One region of the Neobacillus sp. MER 74 genome, then DNA from elsewhere that is predicted to be linked to it. Evidence: a T-box and tRNA genes for the amino acid it is inferred to sense, from the RefSeq annotation. Region 1 holds a T-box; the other holds one or more tRNA genes.

What was found. A T-box is a leader RNA that pairs with one kind of tRNA and senses whether it is charged. The one in region 1 lies ahead of M3610_RS06130 (glycine--tRNA ligase), so its partner is inferred to be a tRNA-Gly.
Region 2: it encodes a tRNA-Gly, which carries the amino acid that the T-box ahead of M3610_RS06130 (glycine--tRNA ligase) is inferred to sense. The anticodon was not compared.

The regions. Positions count from the first base shown of each region.
Region 1 is NZ_JAMAUV010000002.1:342,859-357,384, reverse strand. Features, by position in the region: gene floA (flotillin-like protein FloA) at 1-554, shown strand, start outside; gene M3610_RS06180 (hypothetical protein) at 587-1,024, shown strand; gene yqfC (sporulation protein YqfC) at 1,112-1,414, shown strand; gene yqfD (sporulation protein YqfD) at 1,411-2,604, shown strand; gene M3610_RS06165 (PhoH family protein) at 2,601-3,569, shown strand; gene M3610_RS06160 (HD family phosphohydrolase) at 3,774-5,945, shown strand; gene ybeY (rRNA maturation RNase YbeY) at 5,942-6,412, shown strand; gene M3610_RS06150 (diacylglycerol kinase family protein) at 6,396-6,776, shown strand; gene era (GTPase Era) at 7,044-7,967, shown strand; gene M3610_RS06140 (YqzL family protein) at 8,123-8,266, shown strand; gene recO (DNA repair protein RecO) at 8,301-9,053, shown strand; T-box leader at 9,104-9,289, shown strand; gene M3610_RS06130 (glycine--tRNA ligase) at 9,355-10,737, shown strand; gene ccpN (transcriptional regulator CcpN) at 10,857-11,477, shown strand; gene M3610_RS06120 (pyruvate, water dikinase regulatory protein) at 11,512-12,321, shown strand; gene dnaG (DNA primase) at 12,920-14,526, shown strand, end outside.
Region 2 is NZ_JAMAUV010000001.1:818,715-833,240, reverse strand. Features, by position in the region: partial or broken rRNA gene M3610_RS04180 (23S ribosomal RNA) at 1-515, shown strand, start outside; rRNA gene rrf (5S ribosomal RNA) at 644-760, shown strand; tRNA gene M3610_RS04170 (tRNA-Asn) at 775-849, shown strand; tRNA gene M3610_RS04165 (tRNA-Ser) at 855-946, shown strand; tRNA gene M3610_RS04160 (tRNA-Glu) at 965-1,039, shown strand; tRNA gene M3610_RS04155 (tRNA-Val) at 1,078-1,153, shown strand; tRNA gene M3610_RS04150 (tRNA-Met) at 1,172-1,245, shown strand; tRNA gene M3610_RS04145 (tRNA-Asp) at 1,248-1,324, shown strand; tRNA gene M3610_RS04140 (tRNA-Phe) at 1,330-1,402, shown strand; tRNA gene M3610_RS04135 (tRNA-Tyr) at 1,452-1,536, shown strand; tRNA gene M3610_RS04130 (tRNA-Trp) at 1,542-1,615, shown strand; tRNA gene M3610_RS04125 (tRNA-His) at 1,627-1,702, shown strand; tRNA gene M3610_RS04120 (tRNA-Gln) at 1,732-1,806, shown strand; tRNA gene M3610_RS04115 (tRNA-Gly) at 1,811-1,885, shown strand; tRNA gene M3610_RS04110 (tRNA-Cys) at 1,894-1,967, shown strand; tRNA gene M3610_RS04105 (tRNA-Leu) at 2,010-2,095, shown strand; tRNA gene M3610_RS04100 (tRNA-Leu) at 2,123-2,204, shown strand; tRNA gene M3610_RS04095 (tRNA-Gly) at 2,483-2,556, shown strand; gene M3610_RS04090 (B3/B4 domain-containing protein) at 2,635-3,306, opposite strand; gene queG (tRNA epoxyqueuosine(34) reductase QueG) at 3,416-4,546, shown strand; gene M3610_RS04080 (amidase domain-containing protein) at 4,631-5,506, shown strand; gene trmL (tRNA (uridine(34)/cytosine(34)/5-carboxymethylaminomethyluridine(34)-2'-O)-methyltransferase TrmL) at 5,580-6,053, shown strand; gene nfsA (oxygen-insensitive NADPH nitroreductase) at 6,105-6,854, shown strand; gene M3610_RS04065 (PrkA family serine protein kinase) at 7,177-9,072, shown strand; gene yhbH (sporulation protein YhbH) at 9,355-10,521, shown strand; gene M3610_RS04055 (PTS sugar transporter subunit IIA) at 10,560-10,988, opposite strand; partial or broken gene nagE (N-acetylglucosamine-specific PTS transporter subunit IIBC) at 11,091-12,527, opposite strand; gene nagA (N-acetylglucosamine-6-phosphate deacetylase) at 12,809-14,008, shown strand; gene nagB (glucosamine-6-phosphate deaminase) at 14,005-14,526, shown strand, end outside.

The DNA.
Region 1 (14,526 bases):
GGATTGAAGTAAAGGCAAAAGCAAGAATTACTGTTCGTGCTAACATCGAACGACTTGTTGGTGGTGCCGGGGAAGAAACGGTGGTTGCTCGTGTCGGGGAGGGTGTTGTCTCTACCATCGGTTCGTCAGATAGTCATAGCAAAGTGCTTGAGAATCCAGATCTGATTTCCCAAACTGTTCTTTCCAAAGGCCTTGATGCTGGTACGGCCTTTGAAATCCTCTCCATCGATATTGCGGATGTAGATATCGGTAAAAATATTGGAGCTGAATTACAAACAGAGCAAGCAGAAGCAGATAAGAAAATTGCTCAAGCGAAAGCAGAAGAGCGCCGGGCGATGGCAGTGGCTCTAGAACAAGAAATGAAAGCAAAGGTTCAAGAGATGAGGGCAAAGGTTGTAGAATCTGAGGCAGAGGTTCCACTGGCAATGGCTCAAGCACTTAAATCGGGCAATATAGGTGTAATGGATTATATGAACTATAAAAATATATCAGCAGACACTGATATGAGAGGTTCTATCGGTAAGATGACTGGAGACAAAAAAGACGGACAATAATCCACTTTGGGATATGAAAGGGGTGGAGATTATTGGAAAGCATACTATTTATGATTATCATCGGTATTGCTTCTATGGTTTTCCGTAATGCCAAAGGGAAGAAAGGAACAACTAGAAACAAAACATTTTCAAAGGAAACTTTTGATGAAATTCGAACTTTGGTAAAAAAACAACTGGATTTTGAGGAATCTCGAACAACTGGACCCTTACCATCAAAGAATATTCCAGATACTCCAAAAGATAATCTTGAAAATAAATACCTTCAACTAAAACAAAAGCCTGAGGTCAATCGGATCGGAATGTCCGTTGGCCAACAAAAGGCTGAAAAAGTAGATGGAAATCCTAGACCGGTAGAGGACAGCAACATCGCCCTAAATTCCGATGAAAAAACGCTCATTAACAGTATTATTTGGGCTGAGATTCTTGGGGAACCACGGTCAAAAAAACCATACCGTCCCAGAAACAGTTAGTGGTAAATCAACTTAGTTAATACGAAAAAGGTGTGCTAGAACGTCCTTTCATTTCATAAATATGAGATGAAAGGGGGTTCTTTTTTTATGGCGAAAAACTGGGCCGGGCGGGTTCGTAACTGGATGGCTAAAAAAATGGATCTTCCTCAAGATGTCATGATGGATTTACCCCGTATTACGATGATCGGGCAAATTCATGTCTATATTGAGAATCATCGAGGGTTGTTGGTATTTACAGATAAGGAACTTCGCTTGTTGTTAAAGCAAGGACAGTTATTAATAAAAGGAAAATCCTTTGTGATTAAAACCATTTTACCTGAAGAAATTTTGCTAGAAGGGAAAATTGATCAGGTCATTTATATAAATGAAAATCCGGGAGGAACAAAATGAATAACCAGTGGATCGAATTTTTTAATGGCAGGGTTACTGTAAAAGTATCAGGAAAGGGCACTGAACGTTTTATTAATGTCCTGACAAGAAATGATTTTCCAATCTGGAATATCAAAAGACATGGAACCGAGACAATAACGTTTAATATGAGGCTTAAAGATGCCAAGAGTATCAGGCGATATGCGAGGAAAAGCAATTGCTCAGTATCCTTTTTACGAAGGAACGGGCTTCCTTTTTTATTTCGCAGAATGTTGAAAAATAGTGGCTTTATAGCAGGTGCAGGAATTTTCTTGTTCCTATTATTGCTTCTGTCTAATGTTATCTGGGGAATAGAAATTAAAGGCGCAAAACCAGCAACAGAGTACCAAATCCGTAAAGAGTTGGACAAGATGGGCGTAAAAATTGGAAAGTTACAATTTTTTGTAGATAATGTGGAAGGTATTCAGAGGAAACTGACTAATAATGTCGGGGACTTAACATGGGTTGGTGTGGAGTTAAAGGGGACAACCTTTCACCTCCAAGTAGTTGAAAAAAATGAGCCCAAAAAACCCGAGCATTTATCACCGCGGAATCTTATTGCGAAAAAGAAAGCAATAATAGTTAATATGTATATTGAAAATGGTCAAAAAATGGTGGATATTCATGATCACGTAGACAAAGGTCAACTCCTTGTTTCAGGTGCATTTGGACAAGAAGATAGCCCAGAATTGGTTGCTGCTAAGGGTGAGGTCTGGGGCGAAACATGGTATAAAAGTCACGTTGAACTCCCGTTAGAAACCAACTTTAAAGTTTTTAACGGTAAAGAAAAGGAAAAACATTTTATATTACTTGGCAATTTTGAACTCCCAGTTTGGGGGTTTGGTAAGCCAGAATTCAGTAATTATGAAACAGAAGAGAATGTTCATAAAATTCATTTCTTGAAGTGGGAATTGCCAGTTTCCTACCTCAATAAGACCCTTCGCGAGCGAGAAGAGGTGCAGCGTTCTTATACTAATAAAGAGGCGCAGCAAATAGCAATTGAACTTGCAAAAAAACAAATAAAAGGGCAGTTAGATGAAGATGCTATTATAAAGGATGAAAAAATTTTACACAAAGTAAATAAAAATGGTAAAGTTATACTGGATATTCATTTTAAGGTAATAGAAAATATTGCGGTCGGACAACCGATTTCCAAGGAGACTAGTGAATGACAGAAAAGTTAACTACCATAAGTGTACAGCTTGAAAATCCTGCAGAAGCAATTAGTTTGCTAGGGAATTCAGATTCCAATTTAAAAATCATTGAACAGGAACTTGGAGTCACAGTCATTACTCGTGGTGAAGCAGTTAGTTTGTCAGGGGACGAAGAAAAAGTTACTCTGGCAGGGCAGATTCTTAATAAATTAATGATCGTGATCCGTAAAGGGGTAAATATTAGTCAAAGAGACGTCCTGTATGCTGTGCAAATGGCGAATGCAGGGACATTGGAATATTTTGTGAATTTATACGAAGAAGAAATTGGCAAAAATGTAAAAGGAAAAACTATTCGAATTAAAACACTTGGTCAAAGACAGTATGTGATGGCCATCAAAAAAAACGACCTTGTATTTGGGATTGGACCTGCTGGAACGGGTAAAACCTATTTAGCTGTGGTCATGGCTGTTAACGCTCTTAAAAATGGACAGGTAAATAAAATAATTCTAACAAGACCAGCGGTTGAGGCAGGGGAAAGTTTAGGCTTTTTACCAGGGGACTTAAAGGAAAAAGTGGATCCATATTTACGGCCATTATACGATGCACTTCATGATATATTGGGGGCAGAGCATACACAAAGGTTAATGGAAAGAGGGACGATTGAGATCGCCCCGCTTGCTTATATGAGGGGACGTACATTAGATGATGCATTTGTCATCTTAGATGAAGCCCAAAATACAACACATGCACAAATGAAAATGTTTTTAACAAGGCTTGGATTTGGGTCTAAAATGGTTATCACTGGGGATCAAACACAAATTGATTTGCCAAAAGGGGCAAAATCCGGCTTAGTTGCAGCAGAAGCAATCTTAAAAAATGTCAACGGAATATCGTTTATCTTTTTAGAACAAACGGATGTTGTTCGACATCCGCTCGTTGGCAGAATTATTGAGGCATACGAGAAGAAAGCAATTCAACAATAACAAGGGGGTAAACCTATAAAGGTTTGCCTCTTTTTTTCTAAAAAATGTAGTAAAAACAAATCTTCTCCTAAAGAAGGTGAAACTTGTACGAAAAACTGTTATCATTTTACATGAAGCAAAAACAGTGAAAATATGACAATTATTGAGAATTGATTTATGAACAATTTGAATCTTTTTTCAAGGGCAGTGGTTGGAGGGATATAGTTGGGTAAACTTCAGCAATACTTCATACGGATACGTAAGCTGCTGGATATAACTTTCTTTCTAGTACTATTCTTTATAATGTTAGGTACCGTGTTATTAGCAGCAATGTATAGTAATGTAAAACCTGAGAAATTAGATTTAAGCCTATTTTCAGTTGCGGAAAAAACAATTCGTTCACCAGGAACAGTAGAAGATAGAAAAAGTACAGAAAATAAGCGTAAAGAAGCAATAGATCAGGTTCAGGATGTCTATACCTTAAAAAAAGAATACACACAAAATCGAGTGGATTTAATTAGCTCCATTTTTCAAGCCACAGTTGAGATGAATGATGAAATAAAAGAAGAAATAAACAAGCATGCTGAGTTAGCAGCAGAAGAAAAACCTGATAAAGCTGAACCAAGTGATTCGGAAAAAATGGACCGGTTAAAAGCGAAATTAACACCAAATGTCTCCAAGGGACTTTCTGATCAAGTCTTTGTTGCTTTAGTACAAGCCAATCCTGATGAATTATCGATTGCTAAGGATTTAACTGTTACAGCGATTAATAATGTAATGGCCCAAAGGATTTCTGCAGATGATGTTGAGAATGCCAAGAAAAGAGTAGAGGAAGAATTAAAATACACCACCTTGAATGATAATTTAAGAAGGGGTGTCATCGAATTAGGCAGGTATGCTATTATTCAAAATGAGTTTTATGACCCTAATGCGACCGAGGAACTGAGGCAGCAAGCAGTAGAAAGTGTAGAACCTGCCAAAATTCTACAGGGGCAAATTATTGTTGAAGAAGGAGAGTTAATTAACCAGGATATTTATCGGCAATTAAAGTTGGTCGGTCTCCTTGATAATGAACGACCCTTCAAACCCTTTATTGGCTTAATCGTTCTAATAACGATTATTCTATCAGCTATCTATTTTTATTTTTCTCAAATTAAGTCTATACCAGGAAAAAAGCAGACGGACTTGTTATTATTTGGGATAATATTCATCCTTACGATACTTATAATGAAAATCATCAGCATGCTGCAAATTTTTAATTATGCTGGAATTGGCTATTTATTCCCTGCTGCTTTAGGAGGGATGTTAATTAAAATATTAATTGATGAAAAGTTAGCCACGCTAATGTCTATTATCATGGCGGTTTGCGGCAGTATTTTATTTAATGAAGGGGTTACGGGGACTTTAAATTTTTCAGAGGGTATCTATATCCTATTCAGTTCCTTGGCGGGTATCCTATTTTTAAGTAAACTTAATCAACGGTCGAAAATCTTTCAGGCAGGCTCCTTTGCCGCACTCGTAAACCTGTTAACTATCTTAGCGTTAATGTATTTGCCGAATGGGCAATTTACTGGAATTGAGTATGGATATTATCTAATTACAGCCCTTGTTTCAGGAATAGGTTCAGCGGTACTAACGATTGGACTCCTTCCTTTTTTTGAGGCGAGTTTCGGAATCTTATCAACGATGAGGCTAATCGAACTTTCTAATCCCAACCATCCATTGCTTAGAAAAATTTTAATGGAAGCACCAGGTACATATCATCATAGTGTGATGGTCGCTAATTTAGCGGAATCTGCTTGTGAAGCAATTGGAGCGAATGGTCTTTTAGCGAGAGTAGGAAGTTATTATCATGATATTGGAAAAACAAAGCGCCCGAATTTTTATATTGAAAATCAGATGCATCTTGAGAATCCACATGATCGCCTCCCGCCAGATAAAAGCGCGAATATTATTATCGCACATGTAACAGATGGATCTTCTATTTTGAAAAAATACAATATGCCCAAGGAAATTATTGATATTGCCGAGCAGCATCATGGAACTACCTTGCTAAAATTCTTTTACCACAAAGCAGCTCAAGCTGATACTGAAGTTAAGGAAGCAGATTATCGATATCCTGGACCTAAGGCACAAACAAAAGAGTCTGCAGTAGTTGGGATTGCTGATAGTGTGGAAGCGGCTGTTCGCTCTTTATCCCAGCCTACGCCTGAATTAATTGAGTCACTAGTTAAGAAAATTGTTGCGGATCGTCTTCAAGATGGACAATTAAACGAATGTGATCTCACTATGAGAGAAATTGAAACGGTTTCTGAAGCGTTATGTGAAACTTTAAAAGGGATTTTTCACTCCAGAATTGAGTATCCAGAAATGATAAAGAAGGTGAAGCAAGCATGACATTACTAATTGATTGTATTGATGAAACTGAAACACTTACAGAAGAACAAATGCTTGAAATCGAACGGGTAATTAACTTTGCCGCAAAAAAACAGGATGTGGAAGAGCATAGTGAGGTTTCTGTCACATTTGTTTCAAACGAAAGAATTCAAGAAATAAATCGAGAATACCGGGATAAAGACAAGCCAACAGATGTTATCTCGTTTGCGATGGAAGAACTAGGGGAAGGTGAAGTGGAATTTGTAGGAGCCGATATGCCTAGGGTTTTGGGTGATATCATTATCTCTGTTCCAAAAGCAATCGAGCAGGCAGAAGAATATGGGCATTCTTTTATACGTGAACTTGGTTTTCTAGCTGTACATGGATTCTTGCATCTCCTGGGTTATGATCACATGACGGCAGAAGAGGAGAAAGAAATGTTTACATTGCAGAAGGATATTTTAGACGAATATGGACTCAAACGCTAAATCGGCACAGTATGGGTTGTTAAGGTCATTTTCGTTTGCATTTGCGGGGATTGCAACTGCCCTGAGGGGCGAGAGGAATATGCGCTTCCATTTTTTTAGTTCGATTGTTGTTTTACTTATTTCTTTTTATTTTTCAATTACTAAATTTGAATGGTTATTCATCCTTATGGCAATTGGAGGAATGTTTGCGTTGGAAATAGTGAATACAGCTATCGAAAGAGTAGTAGATCTCGTTACAGGAGAATATCATTCCTTGGCAAAACAGGCGAAAGATTTGGCGGCTGGCGCCGTCTTTGTATATGCCGTTCTTTCATTTGTCATTGGGATTGTGATCTTTTTACCTTATATTCTAGAGTTATTTTAGATAGTTAGAATAGGGGGTTCGACGAAATTTGAAATCGAATAATGAATTCGGTAAAATGACTCTACAGCGAAAAAAAAGTGGACTCGCTAATTTATGAGAAAATTCTAATTTTTTAATTTTTTTCATCTATATGTAATGATTTTCAATGGATTTTGAGGTAAAATAAAGGAACAGCAGACATCTGCTGGAAGGGAAGAACACGAGTGAATATCGAACACCTAATTGAAGAAGCAACAGTATGTGTTACTGTAACATCGGAGGATCTCCATGTTAAATAATGAGAACTCCAGCAAAGGTTATAAGTCAGGTTTTATTTCTATAATTGGCCGGCCTAATGTCGGGAAATCCACGTTTCTAAATCGGGTGATTGGCCAAAAAATTGCGATCATGAGTGATAAAGCGCAAACCACTCGTAACAAAATCCAAGGCGTGTTAACAGTAAATGATGCACAGATGATCTTTATTGATACGCCAGGAATTCATAAACCAAAGCACAAATTAGGCGATTTTATGATGAAGGTAGCAGTGAATACGCTTAAAGAAGTAGACTTGATTTTGTTTATGGTGAATGCCGAAGAAGGGTTTGGCCGTGGCGAAGAATTTATCCTTGAAAAGTTTCAAACCGTTAATACGCCAATTTTTCTTGTCATTAATAAAATTGATCAAGTTCATCCAGATAAATTATTGCCAATTATTGAATCATATCAAGAAAAATATCCATTTAAAGAAATTGTCCCCATCTCAGCGCTTGAAGGTAATAATGTCGAAAGATTGCTCGAGCAGATTAAGTCTTTCTTGCCAGAGGGACCACAATACTATCCAGCAGACCAAGTGACAGATCACCCGGAACGTTTTATTATTACAGAGCTTATCAGGGAGAAAGCCCTTCACTTAACAAGAGAAGAAATTCCACACTCACTTGCTGTTGTTCTTGACAAAATGGAGCGACGAGAGGGTAAGGACATGATCGATGTCATGGCAACCGTAATTGTTGAACGTGATTCCCAAAAAGGAATCATAATTGGAAAGCAAGGAAGTATGTTAAAAGAAATTGGGAAGCGTGCACGGGCAGATATAGAAAATCTTCTAGGGTCTAAGGTGTATTTAGAGTTATGGGTAAAAGTTCAAAAAGACTGGCGTAATAAGATGTCCCAGCTTCGAGATTATGGTTTTAACGAAGATGAATATTAATTAACCCTAACTAAAGTATTACTGTTTATTTCAAATTATGCATGGACAACATTAACAAATATTTCGTCTTATGATTTTTGCGCTGGCAGGCTATGATAATTGTAAGGTTTGGGACCGAATAACAGCTAGTCTAAATATGAAAGGTGGGGTTTTCGATGATGGATTTTACGTGGAAAGTATTCCTCCAAACAGGTAATATTGACACATATCTTCTCATTAAAGAACTAGAGAAGGAAAACCAGGAAATACCCGGAAATCTGAATGATGAGCTAGCACAAATCGATTTTCCCGTTTCATAAGTTTGTCTTCGTGCTACTTTAGAAGGTGACAATAATGCTTCAGAAGTGTGAAGGCATTGTTATTAGAACAACTGATTATAGTGAAACAAATAAAATTGTAACAATATATACTAGGGAATGGGGAAAGGTTGGAGTCATGGCTCGTGGTGCAAAAAAGCCTAACAGCCGCCTTTCCTCCATCACACAGCTTTTTACACATGGTTATTTTCTAATTGCAAGAGGGTCTGGTTTAGGCAGCCTGCAGCAGGGAGAAACGGCTACATCATTACGGTCGATTGGTGAAGACATTTTTTTAACTGCTTATGCTAGTTATATTGTCGAATTAACGGATAAGTGCACGGATGAAAAGAAACCAAATCCTTTTCATTTTGAGTTGCTTTTTCAAACATTAAATTACTTAAATGAAGGTTATGACCCAGATATCCTCATGAATATTTACGAGATGAAAATGTTAAATGTGATGGGTTTGAACCCAATCTTAAATCAATGTTCCGTTTGCGGCAGTACAGACGGACATTTTTCTTTTTCGATTCGTGAAGGCGGGTTTCTCTGTCATCGATGTCTAGAAAAAGATCCGTATCATCTTAAACTATCCGCTGCTGCGGTTAAATTATTAAGGGTATTTTATTATTTTGATCTTTCAAGATTAGGGAATATTTCTGTTAAAGAAGAAACAAAAGCTGAACTTAAGAAGGTTATTACTGCCTATTATGAAGAGTATTCTGGTTTGCACCTTAAATCCAAGAAGTTTCTAAATTCCATGGATAAATTTCGCAATCTCTTATAATCGCCTAGTTGACAATGTTTGGAGTTTTCGCTATTATTTTCATTAATAAAATAATTGCAGTGATGGAGAAGAGTACTTAGTCATCCTCTATAAAAGCGAACCTAGGATAGTGTAAGCTAGGGTATAGAGAACTAACGAAGGCGTTCCTGAGCAATATTTGTGTTTATTAACACGATAAAAGAGGCTGCTTCTTAGCAGCAATTAGGGTGGAACCGCGGGTAACTCTCGTCCCTATGCTAATCTAGCATAGGAACGGGAGTTTTTTTGTTTGAATCAAATTTATTTTAAAGGAGCAATTTCTATGAATGTAACAATGGAACAAATCGTTTCACATGCCAAACACAGAGGATTTATTTTTCCTGGTTCAGAGATCTACGGAGGTCTTGCCAATACTTGGGATTACGGTCCGTTAGGTGTTGAATTTAAAAATAATATTAAGCAGGCATGGTGGAAAAAATTCGTCCAAGAGTCACCATATAATGTCGGTTTAGATGCGAGTATTTTAATGAACCCGCGTACTTGGGAAGCATCTGGCCATATTGGGAACTTCAATGATCCGATGATAGATTGTAAAAATTGTAAAGCACGTCATCGTGCCGATAAATTAATTGAAAATGCTCTCGATGAAAAAGGCATTGAAATGATTGTCGATGGCTTACCATTTGAAAAAATGGAAGAATTGGTGAAGGAACACAATATCGCTTGTCCAGATTGCGGCAGTCATGACTTTACTGGAATTCGCCAGTTCAACTTAATGTTTAAAACTTTCCAAGGAGTAACAGAATCAAGTACAAATGAAATTTTTCTTCGTCCTGAAACAGCCCAAGGTATCTTCGTTAATTTTAAAAATGTCCAGCGGACGATGAGAAAGAAAATGCCATTTGGTATTGCTCAAATTGGGAAGAGTTTCAGAAATGAAATTACTCCGGGTAATTTCACTTTCCGAACAAGAGAGTTTGAACAAATGGAACTTGAATTTTTCTGTAAGCCTGGTGAGGAGTTGAAATGGTTTGATTATTGGAAGCAATTTGCTGAACAATGGTTAATGTCATTAGGCCTTACAAAGGAAAATTTAAGACTTCGCGATCACTCTGAGGACGAATTGTCTCATTACAGTAATGCTACAACTGATTTTGAATTTAAGTTTCCGTTTGGCTGGGGCGAACTTTGGGGGGTTGCTTCAAGAACAGACTATGATTTGAAGCAGCATATGGAGTATTCTGGTGAGGACTTCCATTACCTTGATCCAGAAACAAATGAAAAGTTTGTTCCTTATTGTATTGAACCATCTTTAGGAGCAGACCGTGTTACTTTAGCATTCTTAATTGATGCTTATGATGAAGAACAGCTTGAAGATGGTACTTCTAGAACGGTCATGCATTTCCACCCTGCATTAGCTCCATATAAGGCAGCGGTTCTTCCGTTATCAAAGAAATTGTCAGAAGAAGCACGTGAAGTATTCGCGACTCTGGCTAAACATTTTTCAGTTGATTATGACGAATCAGGATCGATTGGAAAACGCTATCGTCGGCATGATGAAATTGGTACTCCGTTTTGTATTACCTATGACTTCGACTCTAAAGAAGATAGTATGGTTACAGTTCGTGACCGTGATACAATGGAGCAAAAGCGTATCTCGATACATGAACTAGTTAGCTTCTTGCAAGAAAAGATGATGTTTTAAGAGGAAACTCGCCAATTGGCGAGTTTTCTTAATAGATTCAATAGTATATAATATTTCTAATAAAGTAAGTATCTTGAGATAAAAACCTTTCTAAATGGGAAACTAAGGTGGTGTGAACAATCGAACTAACCAAACGGCAAGAACATATTTTGCAAATTGTAAAAGAAAACGGGCCTATCACAGGGGAACATATTGCAGAGCAACTAAGCTTGACTAGGGCGACGCTTAGACCGGATCTTGCCATTCTGACGATGGCAGGTTATTTAGATGCAAGGCCCCGTGTCGGTTATTTTTATACTGGAAAATCAGGGACACAGCTTTTAACCGAAAATTTACAAAAAATATACGTGAAGGAATATCAGTCTATCCCTGTTGTGGTGAATGAAAATATTTCCGTTTATGATGCCATCTGTACGATGTTCCTGGAAGATGTGGGAACCTTATTTGTAGTAGATCAAAACACCATTCTTGTTGGAGTATTATCCAGAAAGGATTTGCTCCGTGCTAGTATAGGGAAGCAAGAACTAACCACCATTCCTGTTAATATTATTATGACAAGAATGCCTAATATCACTATGTGTGAACGAGAAGATTTATTAATTGATATCGCTAAGAAATTAATTGAAAAACAGATCGATGCACTTCCAGTGGTTCGGAAAACAGAAAATGGATTTGAGGTTATCGGAAGAATAACCAAAACAAGTATTACCAAAGCGTTCGTCGCACTGGGTGATGAGTAACAAAGATAATATGTTAAGGGGTTGTTGAGGGAGAATGAGTTCGCCAATTATTTATGTCGTATCCGATTCAGTGGGGGAAACAGCTGAATTAGTTACAAAAGCAGCAATAAGCCAATTCAATGGCTCAGGAATGATATTAAAACGATTCCCATATGTGGAAGATAAGGAACATATTGATGAAGTTCTTTCACTGGTTTTATTAGATAAAGCAATGGTTGCATTTACGCTGGTCAAACCTGATATGCGTACATATATTAAGAATAGAACTGAACAGGAAGGGATTTTAGCTGTCGATCTAATTGGTCCAATTATGGATCAGATTCAACAGTTTAGTGGAAAAACACCTTTATGTGAACCAGGACTTGTTCGAAAATTGGATGAAGATTATTTTAAAAAAGTCGAAGCAATCGAATTTGCCGTTAAATATGATGATGGTCGTGACCCGAGAGGAATATTAAAAGCAGATATTGTATTAATAGGGGTTTCAAGGACTTCAAAAACACCACTTTCACAGTACTTAGCTCATAAAAGATTAAAGGTAGCAAATGTCCCGCTTGTACCAGAAGTGGATCCGCCAGAAGAACTCTATAGAGTTCCAATCGAGAAATGTTTTGGTTTGAAAATAAGTCCTGAAAAGTTAAACCATATCAGACGGGAACGGTTAATTTCTTTAGGCTTAAATGATAAGGCAAGTTATGCTACGCTCGACAGGATTAAAGCGGAATTAATCTTTTTTGAGAAAGTAGTACAGAAAATAAATTGCCCAGTTATTGATGTTACCAATAAAGCGGTTGAAGAAACGGCAAATGTTATCTTAAATTATTTTCATAAAGGGAGAGTCTAGCACATAATCATTTGATTATGTGTTTTCTACTGATAGAAAGTGGAATAATAATGATAAAAAGTTATGGTAAAATGATAATAAATGTACTATAATAAAAAATTGTGATAAAAATATATCTTTTTAGGTTTAGACTTGCTTATGAACGAATAAACTATTTATTGTTAGATGTCAAGGGGACCCCCTAAAAAGAATTCGACATAACTCCTTTTGCAAAAGTTATTTCTTAAAGAAGGAATATGCGGAGTAATGTAGAATTAATACTTATGTAAACGGCAATTCGACTATTTATGCCGGTGTAGATTCATGCCCGGATTAAACGGAGATTGTCGAAATAGTGTTGGTGTTTAGTCCTCATATTCTTTTTGCTGCTTTCTACGTTCATCATATGAAAGAAGAAAACTCTACATATACAAACTGGAAATATGTTGATGTGCACAAGCAAGAAAAAGGGGGATTTATGGAAAGGAACCAAAACTTTTTCAAACAGAAGAGCGTGAAAAATTTAAGACAGAATTAAATTCCAAAAATTTTGTCGAATTTTGCAGGAATTAAGAGGGTGCCTGCCGAATACCTGATAGACCAAATGGAGTTGTTTTACATGGCAGAACGTATTGCCGAAGAAAAGATTAATCAAATTCGTCAGTCTGTTGATATTGTCGAAGTAATCAGCGATTATGTTCAACTGAAAAAGCAGGGGCGAAATTACTTCGGATTATGTCCATTCCATGGAGAAAGCACCCCGTCATTTTCTGTATCTATTGATAAACAAATTTTCCATTGCTTTGGTTGCGGCGCTGGTGGTAATGTCTTTTCATTTCTAATGGAGCTAGAAGGGATCTCCTTCCAAGAAGCAGCCATAAAACTAGCTGCAAAGGCTAATATAGACCTTGAAATCAATTTGTCTGGCGGATATGGTGAGAAAAAGTTTTCGGAAGAGCACCAAGCATTTTTAGGTGCTCATGAGCTGTTACAGAAATTTTACCATCATTTGCTAGTAAATACAAAAGAAGGTCAACATGCTTTGGAATATTTGCTTCAGAGGGGATTCACTCGAGAATCAATAGATAAGTTTCAAATTGGGTATTCTTTAAATTCATGGGATTATGTTTTTAAGTTTCTTTCAAAAAGAGATTTTCCGCCTGAATGGATGGAGAAAGCCGGATTAATTATCAAACGTGAAAGAGATGGGACTTATTTCGATCGATTTAGGGATCGGATTATGTTTCCGATTTTTGACCGAAACGGCAATACGATTGCTTTTTCAGGAAGAACACTTGGGGCCGACGAGCCCAAATATTTAAATAGTCCTGAAACGCCAATCTTTAATAAAAGTAAAATTTTATACAATTACCATAATGCGAAGCCAAGTTTAAAAAAATCGCAATTTGCTGTTTTATTTGAGGGATTTGCTGATGTTATTTCTGCAAATCGCGCTGGTGTGGAAAATGGTATAGCCACGATGGGGACTTCCTTGACAGATGAACATATAGCCCTCTTACGGCAAAATGTCCAATCCGTAACCATTTGCTACGATTCTGATAAACCCGGAATTGAGGCAGCCTATCGTGCTGGAAACCATCTTAGTAATGGTGGATTTCAAGTAAAGGTTGCGATGATGCCAGATGGAATGGACCCAGATGAATATATTAAAAAGAATGGTCCCGAAAAATTCCGAAATGAGGTTATTAGTGCAAGTCTAACGTGGATGGCGTTCAAATTTCTTTACTTTCGCAGGGGGAAAAATCTGCAAATTGAAGGAGATAGACTTGCATATATCGAAGTGTTAATAAAGGAAATTAGCACTTTGAATAAAGCAGTTGAAAGGGATCACTATTTACGTCAACTTGCCGCTGAATTCTCACTCTCACTTGATGCTTTAAAACAGCAGCAAAAGGAGATATTCTTCGCAGAAAAAAGAAAATCAACTGGAAGTAAGCAACCTGCAAATAAGCCTATTTTAGTCCCAAAGCAAGATAGCAAACTTAAGCCAAAGCATTATACAGCAGAGAGACGATTAATTGCTCACATGTTAAAGGATCGAGATGTGGCTTATAAGGTGCAGGATTTGTTACAGGGTAATACGTTTAATATTGATGAACATCAGGCAATAATAACCTATCTGTTAGCATTTTATGAAGAACATTTCCAGTCTGATTCAAGTGCGTTTTTGTCCTATATTCAAGATGATAATCTCAGACGAATGGT
Region 2 (14,526 bases), on a different contig from region 1:
CTTAGTGATCCGGTGGTTCCGCATGGAAGGGCCATCGCTCAACGGATAAAAGCTACCCCGGGGATAACAGGCTTATCTCCCCCAAGAGTCCACATCGACGGGGAGGTTTGGCACCTCGATGTCGGCTCATCGCATCCTGGGGCTGTAGTCGGTCCCAAGGGTTGGGCTGTTCGCCCATTAAAGCGGTACGCGAGCTGGGTTCAGAACGTCGTGAGACAGTTCGGTCCCTATCCGTCGTGGGCGCAGGAAATTTGAGAGGAGCTGTCCTTAGTACGAGAGGACCGGGATGGACGCACCGCTGGTGTACCAGTTGTTCTGCCAAGAGCATCGCTGGGTAGCTATGTGCGGACGGGATAAGTGCTGAAAGCATCTAAGCATGAAGCCCCCCTCAAGATGAGATTTCCCATAGCGCAAGCTAGTAAGAACCCTGAAAGATGATCAGGTTGATAGGTCAGAGGTGGAAGCGTGGTAACATGTGGAGCTGACTGATACTAATCGTTCGAGGACTTAACCAATTTTAAGGTGAACTCTGAGTTTACAAACTTCTTCTGCATTATCTAGTTTTGAGGGAATGAAAAAAATTAAATTTTCCTCTTGAAAAATATGAAAAAGACATTATAATAAAATAGTGTCGAATATATGGTCTGGCAATTATGGCGAGAAGGTCACACCCGTTCCCATACCGAACACGGAAGTTAAGCTTCTCAGCGCCGATGGTAGTTGGGACACGCGTCCCTGTGAGAGTAGGACGTTGCCAGGCTGTAATTATATTATTCCGCAGTAGCTCAGTGGTAGAGCTATCGGCTGTTAACCGATCGGTCGTAGGTTCGAGTCCTACCTGCGGAGCCATATATGGAGAGCTGTCCGAGTGGCCGAAGGAGCACGATTGGAAATCGTGTAGGCGGGTAACCCTGTCTCAAGGGTTCAAATCCCTTGCTCTCCGCCATAACTTTTTAAACGATATGGCCCCTTGGTCAAGCGGTTAAGACACCTCCCTTTCACGGAGGTAACACGGGTTCGAGTCCCGTAGGGGTCACCAAAGTTTTTTACGCTAGTGAAGATAATTTTCATTAATTTGGAGGATTAGCTCAGCTGGGAGAGCATCTGCCTTACAAGCAGAGGGTCGGCGGTTCGATCCCGTCATCCTCCACCATATTTACATTATAATTGTCGCGGGGTGGAGCAGTCTGGTAGCTCGTCGGGCTCATAACCCGAAGGTCGCAGGTTCAAATCCTGTCCCCGCAATTGGTCTGGTAGTTCAGTTGGTTAGAATGCCTGCCTGTCACGCAGGAGGTCGCGGGTTCGAGTCCCGTCCAGACCGCCACTTGTGGCTCAGTAGCTCAGTCGGTAGAGCAAAGGACTGAAAATCCTTGTGTCGGCGGTTCGATTCCGTCCTGAGCCACCTTTAGTTTTTTTGCTTGCACTAGATGCGAGTGTTATGAATAGTATGTGGAGGGGTAGCGAAGTGGCTAAACGCGGCGGACTGTAAATCCGCTCCCTCCGGGTTCGGCGGTTCGAATCCGTCCCCCTCCACCATTTATAGGGGTATAGTTTAAAGGTAGAACGAAGGTCTCCAAAACCTTTGGTGTGGGTTCGATTCCTACTACCCCTGCCAATTATACTGTGGCGATTGTGGCGAAGTGGTTAACGCATCGGATTGTGGTTCCGACATTCGTGGGTTCGATTCCCATCAGTCGCCCCATTATATTAAAATTCAAAATTAGTAAACATTGGGCTATAGCCAAGCGGTAAGGCATCGCACTTTGACTGCGACATGCGTTGGTTCAAATCCAGCTAGCCCAGCCAATTTGCGGAAGTAGTTCAGTGGTAGAACACCACCTTGCCAAGGTGGGGGTCGCGGGTTCGAATCCCGTCTTCCGCTCCAATATTTATGGCGGCATAGCCAAGTGGTAAGGCAGAGGTCTGCAAAACCTTTACCACCGGTTCGAATCCGGTTGCCGCCTCCATAATATTTGCCAAGTATATATAAGACTAGGTAATTAGATTTCGCCGGGGTGGCGGAACTGGCAGACGCACAGGACTTAAAATCCTGCGGTAGGTGACTACCGTACCGGTTCGATTCCGGTCCTCGGCATTGCTTTATCAAAACATTTTATTACGCGCCGGTGTGGCGGAATTGGCAGACGCGCACGACTCAAAATCGTGTTCCGTGAGGAGTATCGGTTCGACCCCGATCACCGGTATCAAATGGTTTTAAAAAAAGTTGCTCATATAATTATGGGCAACTTTTTTTGATTAAGGTTATAGACCCTAATCGTTCCCTTGATTAAAGAAAAATGCAGTCAACGGTAACGAATAGATATGTCCGTTCTTCGGCCATTGTGAGGGACGTGAATATCCGCACCCCCCTTTGTAATCTTTTTCGACAAAATCTGCATTTTCCCCTTGACTATAGTAAAAATAGTGTGTAATATAATAAGGGTCAGTTGCTGATATAAATGATTCATCAACTGTTAAAAATGCGGGTGTAGTTTACTGGTAAAACCTCAGCCTTCCAAGCTGATGTAGTGGGTTCGATTCCCATCACCCGCTCCATACATATTAACTAACGCAGTTTATCGTTACATAAGAGAACGATGAATTGCGTTTTTTTATATAAAGAAAAAAGATGTCCTATGGACACCTGACTAATTGGAAGGTTGCTTCTCCTCCATGTATTTGAGTAAACATGTTCATCAATGACTCTGTTAGTCTCCTCGAGTTTTCAACATTGGTTGACGGCTGCAAATAGATTATCTGCAGGGCATTTTTGGTCGCTAACGTTACTGGTGCTCTATCAGAATCGACGAAGGGACTTCCAAAGGGCCCCAGATTATCTGATGATACAATCAGGCGATGCAAAGAGTTTTTTCGTCCATTCAACCCAGTATACTCTTCTCCCTCCGTTCCCAATCGAATGTTCACGGGTCCATTTAAATTATCCTGATCGTATATTCCAATAGGTACTTGATATTGTAAGGAGAAAAAATTATTTATATCAATTGCACTTTGAATAGATGAAAGATAATTTTGTTTTTGAACTCTTCTGTATAACGCTTCGACTGAGGGACGATATCGATTCGGGTCTTTCCCATACTTTTTAAAAACCGAACGCCATTCCTGAATGCCAGAGAGTTCGCTAACATTTTTATTTTCTAAATCAAAAAAAATAGACTCTTGGAAGAGCTGAAGCCGTCCTCTAATCATTTGCGGCGACTCACCGACATTGATATTTTTATATTCAATTACCCCCACTTTAAAACTAGGTATTAGCTGGGTTACTTCCTCAGATAGATTAATTTCCAACCATTCCACCTCCAAAAATCAATGGAAATAGTTTATCATAAAATGATGTGCATCTAATAATTTAACTACCAATATTTTAATAAATCATTTCTAAGGAAGGAGGGGCCAAATGGAAGTCAAGGATTTAAAAGAAGAACTGATTGCCTATAGTAAAGAAATAGGAATCGATAAAATTGGTTTCACAACAGCGGACATGTTTTCTGAATTAAAAAATCGCCTAATAAGGCAGCAGTTACTTAACTACCAATCAGGATTTGAAGAACCAGATATTGAGAAGCGAGTGAATCCTTCACTATTACTAGAGGAACCACGTTCGATCATTTCTATTGCGATTGCTTATCCTTCCAAGATGAATCACCGTGTCGAAAGTAAGAAGGGTGAGCGGAGAGGGATTTTCAGCAGGGCCTCATGGGGGCTTGATTATCATCATGTGCTTAATGATCGTCTTAAAAAGTTAGAGGATTTTATCATCAAAAAGGTACCTGATGCGAGGTTAAAATCGATGGTCGATACTGGAGAGCTCTCAGATCGAGCTGTAGCTGAACGTGCTGGAATTGGTTGGAGTGGGAAAAACTGCGCCATTATTACACCGGAGTTTGGGTCGTATGTGTATTTAGGCGAAATGATCACAAGTATACCTTTTGAACCTGATACTCCAATAGAAGATCAATGCGGGTCCTGTACAAAGTGCTTGGACGCTTGTCCCACAGGGGCCCTGGTCCAAGGTGGACAGATTAATGCACAGCGCTGTATTTCTTTTTTAACTCAAACAAAAACGTTTATTCCAGATGAGTATAGAGATAAAATTGGTAATCGCATCTATGGTTGTGATTCATGCCAGACTGCATGTCCTGTTAACAAAGGGAAGAACTATCATTTTCATGAGGAACTAGAACCACTTCCTGAAATTGCGAAACCTTTATTAAAGCCGATCCTAAAATTAAGTAATCGAGAGTTTAAAGCTAAATTCGGAAATGTTTCTGGTGCTTGGAGAGGGAAAAAGCCAATTCAACGGAATGCCATTATTGCCCTGGCACATTTTAAAGATGAATCAGCTATTCCAGATTTAGTAGACATTCTAGAGAAAGAGGGTAATCCCGTTTCAAGAGGAACAGCTGCTTGGGCCCTTGGGAAAATTGGCGGTGAGACAGCATTATCTGCATTAAAAAAGGCACAAGAACAAGAAACAAATCTTGAAGTACAAACAGAAATTGAAAAAGGACTACATTTTTATAGGTAAAAATGAGCGAACTAAAATGGTTCGCTCATTTTTTTGATTAAATTCTGCTGACTATCATATGTATGAATGAAAGGGGTGAAGAATATGCTTCATTTGATACAAGAGTTATTTGAAAAAAGAGCAAATCAATTTGTTAGCGATAAAGGAACTACTCCTAAAGTATTTTTTCCAAAGGCTGATATGAAGCAAAGCACCTTTGCAAAAAGATCCGCTGAAATTGTAAAAGTAAAAACTTCCGGTAAAATAATTGAAATAGATAAAGAAGATGAATTTCAAACAGTAAAATATCAAGCCCATTATCAATATTTAATCAAGCAAAAGGAATTACTGTATATGGAAGAAGAAGTGGAAGAAAGATTAGCTAAGTTTTATAAAAATGCTTTAGTGATGGACGAGGAAATCAGCCCTTATGGAGCGCAAGAAACCTATCAGTTTCCAACAGAATTGGATGTAAAGGATCAGGATGAACGATTAAGCTATCAGTATAACAGATTAAAGGCTGTGCAATATGCAGAAAGGTGGTGGAATAGCTACAATCCTGCATATAAAAAGTTTGAGAATGATTGCACCAATTTTATATCACAATGCCTTCATAGTGGCGGTGCACCTATGAGAGGCTATCCTAATCGGGCAGCAGGCTGGTGGCTCCAAAAGAGCAATTATAGCTATAGTTGGGCAGTGGCACACTCTCTAAAGGGATACTTCGCTAATTCGAAAATAGGTTTACGGGCCAGGGAAGTGAACAGTCCGGATCAATTATTATTGGGCGATATAATTTGTTACGATTTTGAAGGGGATGGACGGTTTAATCATAATACGATTGTGACAGGTAAGGACGCAAATGGTATGCCGTTAGTTAATGCCCATACGTATAATAGTCGGATGAGGTATTGGGCATATGAAGATTCATCTGCCTATACCCCGAATATAAAGTACAGATTTTTTTCAATCATCGATTAAGGATGCTTAATTATTGAAAGGGTCTATGATAATGGTATAATTGCATGTAGAGTTTTTACATGAGGTGATTTCCATGTCAATTAATGTTGTTTTATTTCAACCGCAGATCCCTTCCAATACAGGAAATATTGCAAGAACTTGTGCAGGGACAGATACAAATTTACACCTAATCCGTCCGTTAGGCTTTTCTACGGATGACAAAATGTTAAAAAGAGCAGGACTCGATTATTGGGAACACGTTAATATCTTCTACTATGATTCTCTTGATGATTTTTATGAGAAGAATGCAGGCGGTGAATTTTTTTATATTACAAAATTTGGGCAGAAGGCTTTTAGCAGTTTTGATTACAGTCATTCAGGCAAAGATTATTATTTTATCTTTGGGCGTGAAACAACAGGACTACCGAAAGATGTCATTGAAAATAATAAAGAAGTCAGCTTGAGGATTCCTATGAATGAAAATATTCGTTCTCTAAACCTGTCCAATACAGCCGCCATTCTTATCTATGAAGCGCTAAGACAGCAAAACTATGCGCATCTACAATAATCCGAGGGGGCCTAAAGGGCCTCCTTTTGTGTAATGGAAAGGAAGATTGTTATGAATGAAGTAATCCAAACAATATTAAACCACCGCTCTATTCGCCAATTTGAGGACAAGCAACTAACAGACGAACAAATTAAAACAATTGTTACTTGTGCTCAATCTGCATCCACGTCCAGCTTTATTCAGGCTTACTCTATAATAGGTGTGAAAGACAAAGAAATAAAGAAAAAATTAGCAGAGATTGCAGGTAATCAGGAATATGTTGAAAAAAATGGCCACTTTTTTGTCTTTTGTGCGGATTTATACCGCCATACCATTATTGGAGAGAATGAACAGGTAAATGTAGCCCCTTCGCTTGAAAGCACGGAAAAGTTTATGGTAGCCCTCATCGATGCATCTTTAGCCGCACAAAATGCAGTGATTGCCGCAGAATCGATGGGGTTAGGAATTTGTTACATAGGTGGAATTCGAAATAATTTAGATGAGGTAGCAAAGATTTTAAAAACACCAGTGCGGGTTATTCCTTTGTTTGGCCTAGCAGTTGGTTTTCCGACTAAACTAAATGAAAAAAAACCGAGGTTGTCATTTGAACATGTTTATCATGAAGACGAATATGAACAAGATACAGAGGCATACATTAGCCAGCTGCAGAATTATGATAACTTAATTTCTAATTACTATGAAGAGCGGACAGGCGGGAAAAGAAAAGACCGTTGGACAGAACAAATGGCAAGGATGCTTGATAGGAAGAGTAGAATGTATATGAAGGAATTTATTCAAAAAAATAAACTGGATCTTCACTAAAAAAGCTGCCAATTGGCAGCTTTTATTTGGTTGAACCTGGTTTGTCATTATAACCTGATGTGAAGATTGCCGCTAAAAATGCGACCATTACTAAACAAACGATGAAAGTGTTCATAATTATGTAATCCTCCTTCGTCATACATTTTTCTATCTTGTCTCACATATAGTTTTATTATAGCCTATCTTATAAAAATGAAAAGAGGAAGATTCTTTTTATTGTTACAAAAAAGATAGACGCTAACCACAATGGTTACGCATGTTCAAAAGCTTATCAGCATAGAGTATATTAATCGTCTCTGATAAACCTACGGGGGAGGGCCTTATGGATATTCTAAAAAAAATCGAGATGTATCGTGAGGAAGAAGAAAAGTTACGTTGGGAAGGGTCATTCGCAGATTATTTGCAATTGTTGAGAGAGAAGCCATGGGTTGCACAGTCGGCACATTCACGAGTTTATAATATGCTTAAGGATGCAGGAATTACTGAAGAAAAAGGGACGAAGAAGTACGAATTCTTTAGTAATCAATTATTTGGGTTAGAGGAATCACTTGAGAGGCTTGTTGAAGAGTACTTCCATCCAGCAGCCAAAAGACTAGATGTAAGAAAACGTATTTTATTATTAATGGGTCCTGTAAGCGGCGGGAAATCCACGCTTGTTACCATGCTAAAACGTGGACTTGAAGCATACTCCCTCACGGATCGAGGCTCTGTTTTTGCGATTAAAGGATGCCCGATGCATGAGGACCCACTTCATTTAATTCCACATCATTTGCGGAAGGATTTTTTTGATGAGTATGGCATCCGCATTGAAGGTAATCTTTCACCTCTGAACATGATGCGTCTTGAACAGGAATATGGTGGAAGGATCGAAGATGTATTGGTTGAAAGAATCTTCTTCTCTGAAGATAAGCGAACAGGGATCGGTACATTCAGCCCATCCGATCCGAAATCACAGGATATTGCCGATTTAACAGGTAGTATTGATTTTTCAACGATTGCGGAGTATGGTTCTGAATCAGATCCTCGTGCCTATCGATTTGATGGTGAACTTAATAAGGCTAACCGAGGAATGATGGAGTTCCAGGAGATGTTAAAGTGTGATGAAAAATTCTTGTGGCACTTACTGTCGCTCACCCAGGAGGGGAATTTTAAAGCAGGCCGCTTTGCCCTCATTAGTGCTGATGAGTTGATCGTTGCTCATACGAATGAAACGGAATACCGATCCTTTATCTCCAATAAGAAGAATGAAGCATTACATTCAAGGATTATTGTTATGCCGATACCTTATAACTTAAAGGTGTCCCAAGAAGAAAGAATATATGAAAAAATGATCAATGAAAGTGATGTTTCTGATGTTCACATTGCACCACATACATTAAAAGTAGCTGCAATGTTTACTATTCTTACTCGTTTAAAGGAACCGAAAAAAGGCGATATTGATTTACTTAAGAAAATGCGCCTATACGATGGGGAAAGTGTAGAAGGCTTTAATACTGCCGATGTGGATGAATTGAAGAAGGAATATCCTGATGAAGGTATGAGTGGTATCGACCCTCGTTACGTAATTAACAGAATTTCATCGACAATCATTCGTAAAGAAATACCATCAATTAACGCACTTGATGTATTAAGATCATTGAAAGATGGACTCGACCAGCATCCGTCCATCACCGCAGAGTTACGGGAACGTTATATGAATTATATTTCATTAGCCCGGAAAGAGTATGATAATATTGCCAAGAAAGAAGTCCAAAAGGCATTTGTATATTCGTATGAAGAATCAGCAAAAACCTTAATGGACAATTATCTTGATAATGTGGAAGCCTATTGCAATAAATCGAAACTGCGTGATCCGCTCACTGGCGAGGAGATCAATCCAGATGAGAAGTTAATGCGCTCCATTGAAGAACAAATTGGGATTTCTGAAAATGCGAAAAAGGCCTTTAGGGAGGAAGTCCTCATTAGGATTTCAGCCTTTGCTAGAAAAGGGAAACGATTCGATTATAATTCCCATGATCGTCTCCGTGAAGCCATTCAAAAGAAATTATTTGCTGATCTAAAAGACGTTGTGAAAATTACCACTTCATCCAAAACACCTGATGAACAGCAGTTAAAGAAAATCAATAATGTAGTTGCAAGATTAGTGGATGAACATGGCTATAATTCACAATCAGCGAATGAATTACTTCGTTATGTAGGAAGTCTATTAAATAGATAATAGGGTGGGGTTAAAATAGTAGGGACTGGCAGAAGGAAATCTGTCAGTCTATTTTTTTCCTTATTCAAATTCACGATAAAATCTGTAATGCTCTCACTCTAACACTTTGTCCAAATTCATAGGCGAAAGCACAATTGTCAAAATAATTTGTAAATTATTCTTTATTTCTGCATAGGATAAAGTAATCCATATTTATCTTATTTTTTCACTCTCGTTATCATATGTATTGGATGAAAATGTGTGCATTTTGGAACCTATTAAATTAATAAGGAGGGGTTTACATTGTCAACAAACAACCATCAATTTGTCATTTCAAGAGAAGATTGGTCCCTCCACCGTAAAGGCCACGATGACCAGCAAAGGCATCAGGAAAAAGTGCAGGAGGCAATTCGAAACAATCTTCCTGACTTAATTACTGAAGAAAGCATAATCATGTCTAACGGTCGAGATGTCGTAAAAATTCCAATTCGTTCATTGGACGAATATAAAATCCGTTATAATTATGACAAAAACAAACACGTGGGCCAAGGTGATGGTGACAGTCAAGTAGGTGATGTAGTAGCACGTGATGGTTCTAGCGGCCAGAAGGGACCTGGAAAAGGCCAAGGAGCTGGGGACCAAGCAGGTGAAGATTACTTTGAAGCGGAAGTATCATTAATGGAGCTGGAGGAAGCATTATTTAAACAATTGGAGCTTCCAAATTTGAAAAGAAAAGAAGAGCAAGAACATCTAGTTGAAAACATTGAATTCAATGATATTCGCAAAACAGGGCTGATGGGGAATATTGATAAGAAACGGACGATGATGTCAGCTTTTAAAAGAAATGCGATGACAGGAAAGCCAGCGTTCCACCCGATTTACAAGGACGATCTAAAATTTAAGACCTGGAATGAAGTAATTAAACCAGATTCTAAAGCAGTTGTGATTGCCATGATGGATACAAGTGGTTCGATGGGGATCTGGGAAAAGTATATGGCGCGCAGCTTTTTCTTCTGGATGACTCGATTTTTAAGAACTAAATATGAAACGGTGGAAATTGAATTTATTGCCCACCATACGGAGGCTAAAGTTGTTTCAGAGGAAGACTTCTTTTCAAAAGGGGAAAGTGGTGGAACGATTTGTTCGTCCGCATACCGGAAAGCACTTGAAATCATTGATGCCAAATATAATCCACGTAAGTTCAACATCTATCCATTCCATTTTTCAGACGGTGATAATCTTACTTCGGACAATGCTCGTTGCGTAAAGCTAGTTGAAGAATTAATGAAAGTGTCTAATATGTTTGGCTATGGTGAAGTAAATCAATATAACCGCCACTCAACATTAATGTCCGCCTATAAGAACATTAAAGATGATCAATTCCGCTACTATATTCTTAAGCAAAAAGCAGATGTCTTTCATGCGATGAAGAGTTTTTTCCAAGCAGAGGAATCGAAATTATTTGCCTAACAAAAACGACTGGTGTCAGGCACCAGTCGTTTTTATTGTTATTCAATTGATAGGATTCCGTCTTGACCTTGGGATGAGTGACCCTGTTTTATTACATTTAGTTTTGTTAAGTTAGTAAAGATAATAGGAGTAATTGTTGATGGTGCTGACTTTTTAATGAAATCTAAATCAAATTTTAGAATTTCCTGTCCTTTTGTAATCTTTTCTCCCTCTTTAATAAGCACTGTAAAACCTTCGCCCTTTAAATTCACAGTGTCCATGCCGACATGGATGAGAATTTCATATCCTTGCTTTGATTTGATACCAATCGCATGTTTCGTAGGAAATACGTTCATGACTTCACCGTCAACAGGGGAAACTACTGATCCCTTAGATGGTACGATTGCAAACCCATCGCCCATCATTTTTTGTGAGAAGACTTGATCAGGCACTTCGGTAATCGGGATAATATCCCCTTCGATTGGCATAACAAAATCTCTTTCTGATAGTGGAGTGAGTTCATTAGATTCCACTGCAGTATAAGCATTATTTTTGGTTGTATCAATTTTTTTCATTGCATTTGGATTATTACGAAGTTTTAAAATTTCATCTGCTACGAATTGTACATTCGTTCCAACAATTACTTGAATGCTTTGCTTTCCAACGATATTAATTCCTGGTACACCAGTCGATTTAATTTTTTGTTGGTCAACTGCATTCATGTCTTTTACTTCCATTCTTAGACGAGTTACACAATTGTCAACAGAGGTAACATTGGCATCTCCACCTAATCCTTCATAAATCTGTGCGGCCATAACAGTAAATTTACTTTCACCTGTTGAAATATTGATTTCAGAAGATTCTTCATCATCCTCTTCACGTCCAGGAGTCATCAAGTTGAATTTCGTGATGATGAATCTGAATAAGAAATAATAGATTACTGCAAACACTAAGCCTTGAACCATTAACATGTAAGGATGGTTTGCTAAAGGTAATCTAGAACTTAGAATAAAGTCAACTAGACCAGCACTAAAACCAAATCCAGCCGTCCAATGGAATGCAGCTGCAATGGCTAAGGAAATACCTGTTAATATTGCATGGACGAAATATAGCATTGGAGCAACAAACATAAAGGCAAACTCAATTGGTTCTGTTACACCTGTAAAGAATGCAGCGAAACCTGCTGCCAACATTAAAGAAGCCACTGCCTTTTTCTTCTTGTCCTTCGCAGTATGGTACATTGCTAAAGCTGCTGCTGGTAAACCAAACATCATGACAGGGAAGAATCCGGCTTGATACATACCAGTAACGCCTTTAGTTCCCTTCCCAGCCCAGAAATTACCGATATCATTAATTCCGGCTACGTCAAACCAGAATACAGAGTTTAAGGCATGGTGCAGACCAGTTGGGATCAATAAACGGTTAAAGAATCCATATAAACCTGCGCCAAAAGCTCCTAAATGAGCAATGCCTTTACCAAATGATACAAGTCCTGTAAAGATAACAGGCCATAAGAAGAATAGTACTGCAGAAACAGCAAGCATAGAAACAGCAGTCATGATTGGAACAAGGCGCTTACCAGAGAAAAATGCTAAAGCATCCGGTAATTTAACATGGCTAAATCGATTGTACATCGAAGAAGCAACAATACCTGAAAGAATACCAACAAAAGCATTTCCAATCTTTACAAATGCAGGATCTACCTCTTCTGGTTTAATCCCTTCGAGCAATGCCACTGAGCCTGGTGAAAGCAGGGTTGTCACAACTAAGTAGGCAACCAAACCACTTAACGCTGACGAACCATCTTTCTCTTTCGCCATCCCAAGTGCTACCCCAACAGCAAATAGGATGGGGATATTATCAATGATTGATGAACCAGCTTTAATTAGGAAGGCCGCTAGAGGACTATCCGCCCCCCAACCCGTAGGGTCGATCCAATAACCAATTCCCATCAAAATGGCTGCAGCCGGTAAAACAGCTACAGGTAACATCAATGAACGACCAATTCTTTGTAAATATTTCTTCATCACATTACCTCCTAATAGAATCTAAAAAAATAACTATAAAATAATTCATAAAAATAATATTGCGGGTGTAAGCGCTTTTCCGTTTTTAATATAACACTAAACGTTTATAGATGTCTATACCAATTGGCTAAATTTTATTAACAAACATATTCCTATGGGTTAGAACAATATTAGGTTGAAATGGTATTATATTCATATTTTTATTATAAAGTAAATTGGTATAGACAACTATATAATGGTGATGCTAAGATTTAGATATAACCTGAAAGGAAGTATCAAAGATGATTCCAAAAGATAATCATATTTTGCTAAAGGGTATACGGGTTTATTCACAAGAACAAATAATAGAAGATGGATATATTAAAATAAAGAATCAAAAAATCATTGAAATTGGTTCATCATCTGAGTTGTTGTCTAAGGAAAACTATAAGGTGATTGAACTTCCTGCCCAGTTTAGTGCAGTTCCTGGCTTTATCGACGTTCATATCCACGGTGCAGCCGGTGCCGACACAATGGATGCAACCAAGGAAGCACTGGACATAATGGCAGCAGCATTGCCTAAAGAAGGTACAACTAGCTTTTTAGCTACTACAATGACTCAGGAAGGGAAACAAATTGAGAATGCCTTAATAAATGCCGGGAATTACATTAAAGAACAGCACGATCCAGGTAAATCTGAAATACTCGGCATTCATCTAGAAGGACCGTTTGTGAATAGTAAAATGGCTGGGGCACAGCCAATTCAACATATAATTGATCCTGATCTTGCTTTACTTGAAGAATGGCAAAAGCTCTCTAATGAGACGATTAAACTTGTCACTTTAGCTCCAGAAAGACCGCATGGTTTAGAGATGATCCGATATTTAAAGAAGAAGGGGATTATTGCATCGATTGGTCATACAGATGCTACTTATGACGAGGTGAATGAAGCTATTGAAGCAGGAGCAAATCATGTCACTCATCTTTATAATCAAATGAGAGGGCTGCATCATCGTGAACCTGGAGTTGTGGGAGCGGCCTTTTTAAGAGAAGAATTAAAAGCTGAGATTATTGTCGATGGGGTGCATAGCCGTCCAGAAATGGTTAAACTTGCCTTTAAGCAAAAACGAAGTGATGGATTGATTTTAATCACTGATTCAATGCGAGCAAAATGTTTGAAAAATGGGAAGTATGATCTTGGCGGCCAAGAGGTTTTTGTAAAGGATGGAAAAGCAGAACTTGAGGATGGAACTCTTGCAGGAAGTATTTTGAAATTGGGGCAGGCGGTAAAAAATATTATATCATATGCGGACTGTTCACTTAAGGAAGCAATTGAAATGGCATCAGTGAACCCAGCCAAACAATTGAACCTTTATGATCGAAAAGGCAGTATTGCAGTTGGAAAAGATGCGGACATTGTTATTTTAGATGAGAATATGGAAGTTTATATGACATTATGCAGGGGAGCTCTTGCTTACAATAGGGAGGAAAATTCTAAATGAAAATTATTGAAGTCAAAGATTATCAACAAATGAGTAATAAAGCAGCTGAATATATTATAAAAAAGGTTATTCAGAATCCAAATATTAAACTTGGTTTGGCTACAGGCGGTACTCCAGTTGGGACATATAAATGCTTAATCGACGACCATCAAAAAAAGGGGACTACTTATCAAAAGGTAACCACTTTTAATTTAGACGAATACGTAGGGCTCCCGGGTGAAAATAAAAATAGCTACCGGTATTTTATGAACAACCAGCTTTTTGATTATATTGATATCAATAAAGCCAAGACAAATGTTCCAAGCGGTATTGCTGCAGATTTTCAAGAGGAATGCCATCGATATGAGGATTTAATAAATCAGCATGGCGGTATTGATTTGCAAATCCTTGGGATTGGCAGTAATGGACATATTGGCTTTAATGAACCAGGAACTTCTTTTGCTTCCAAAACGCATATTGTAGAGTTAGCTTCTTCAACTATTCAAGCAAACGCAAGATTTTTTAATAAAATCGAAGAA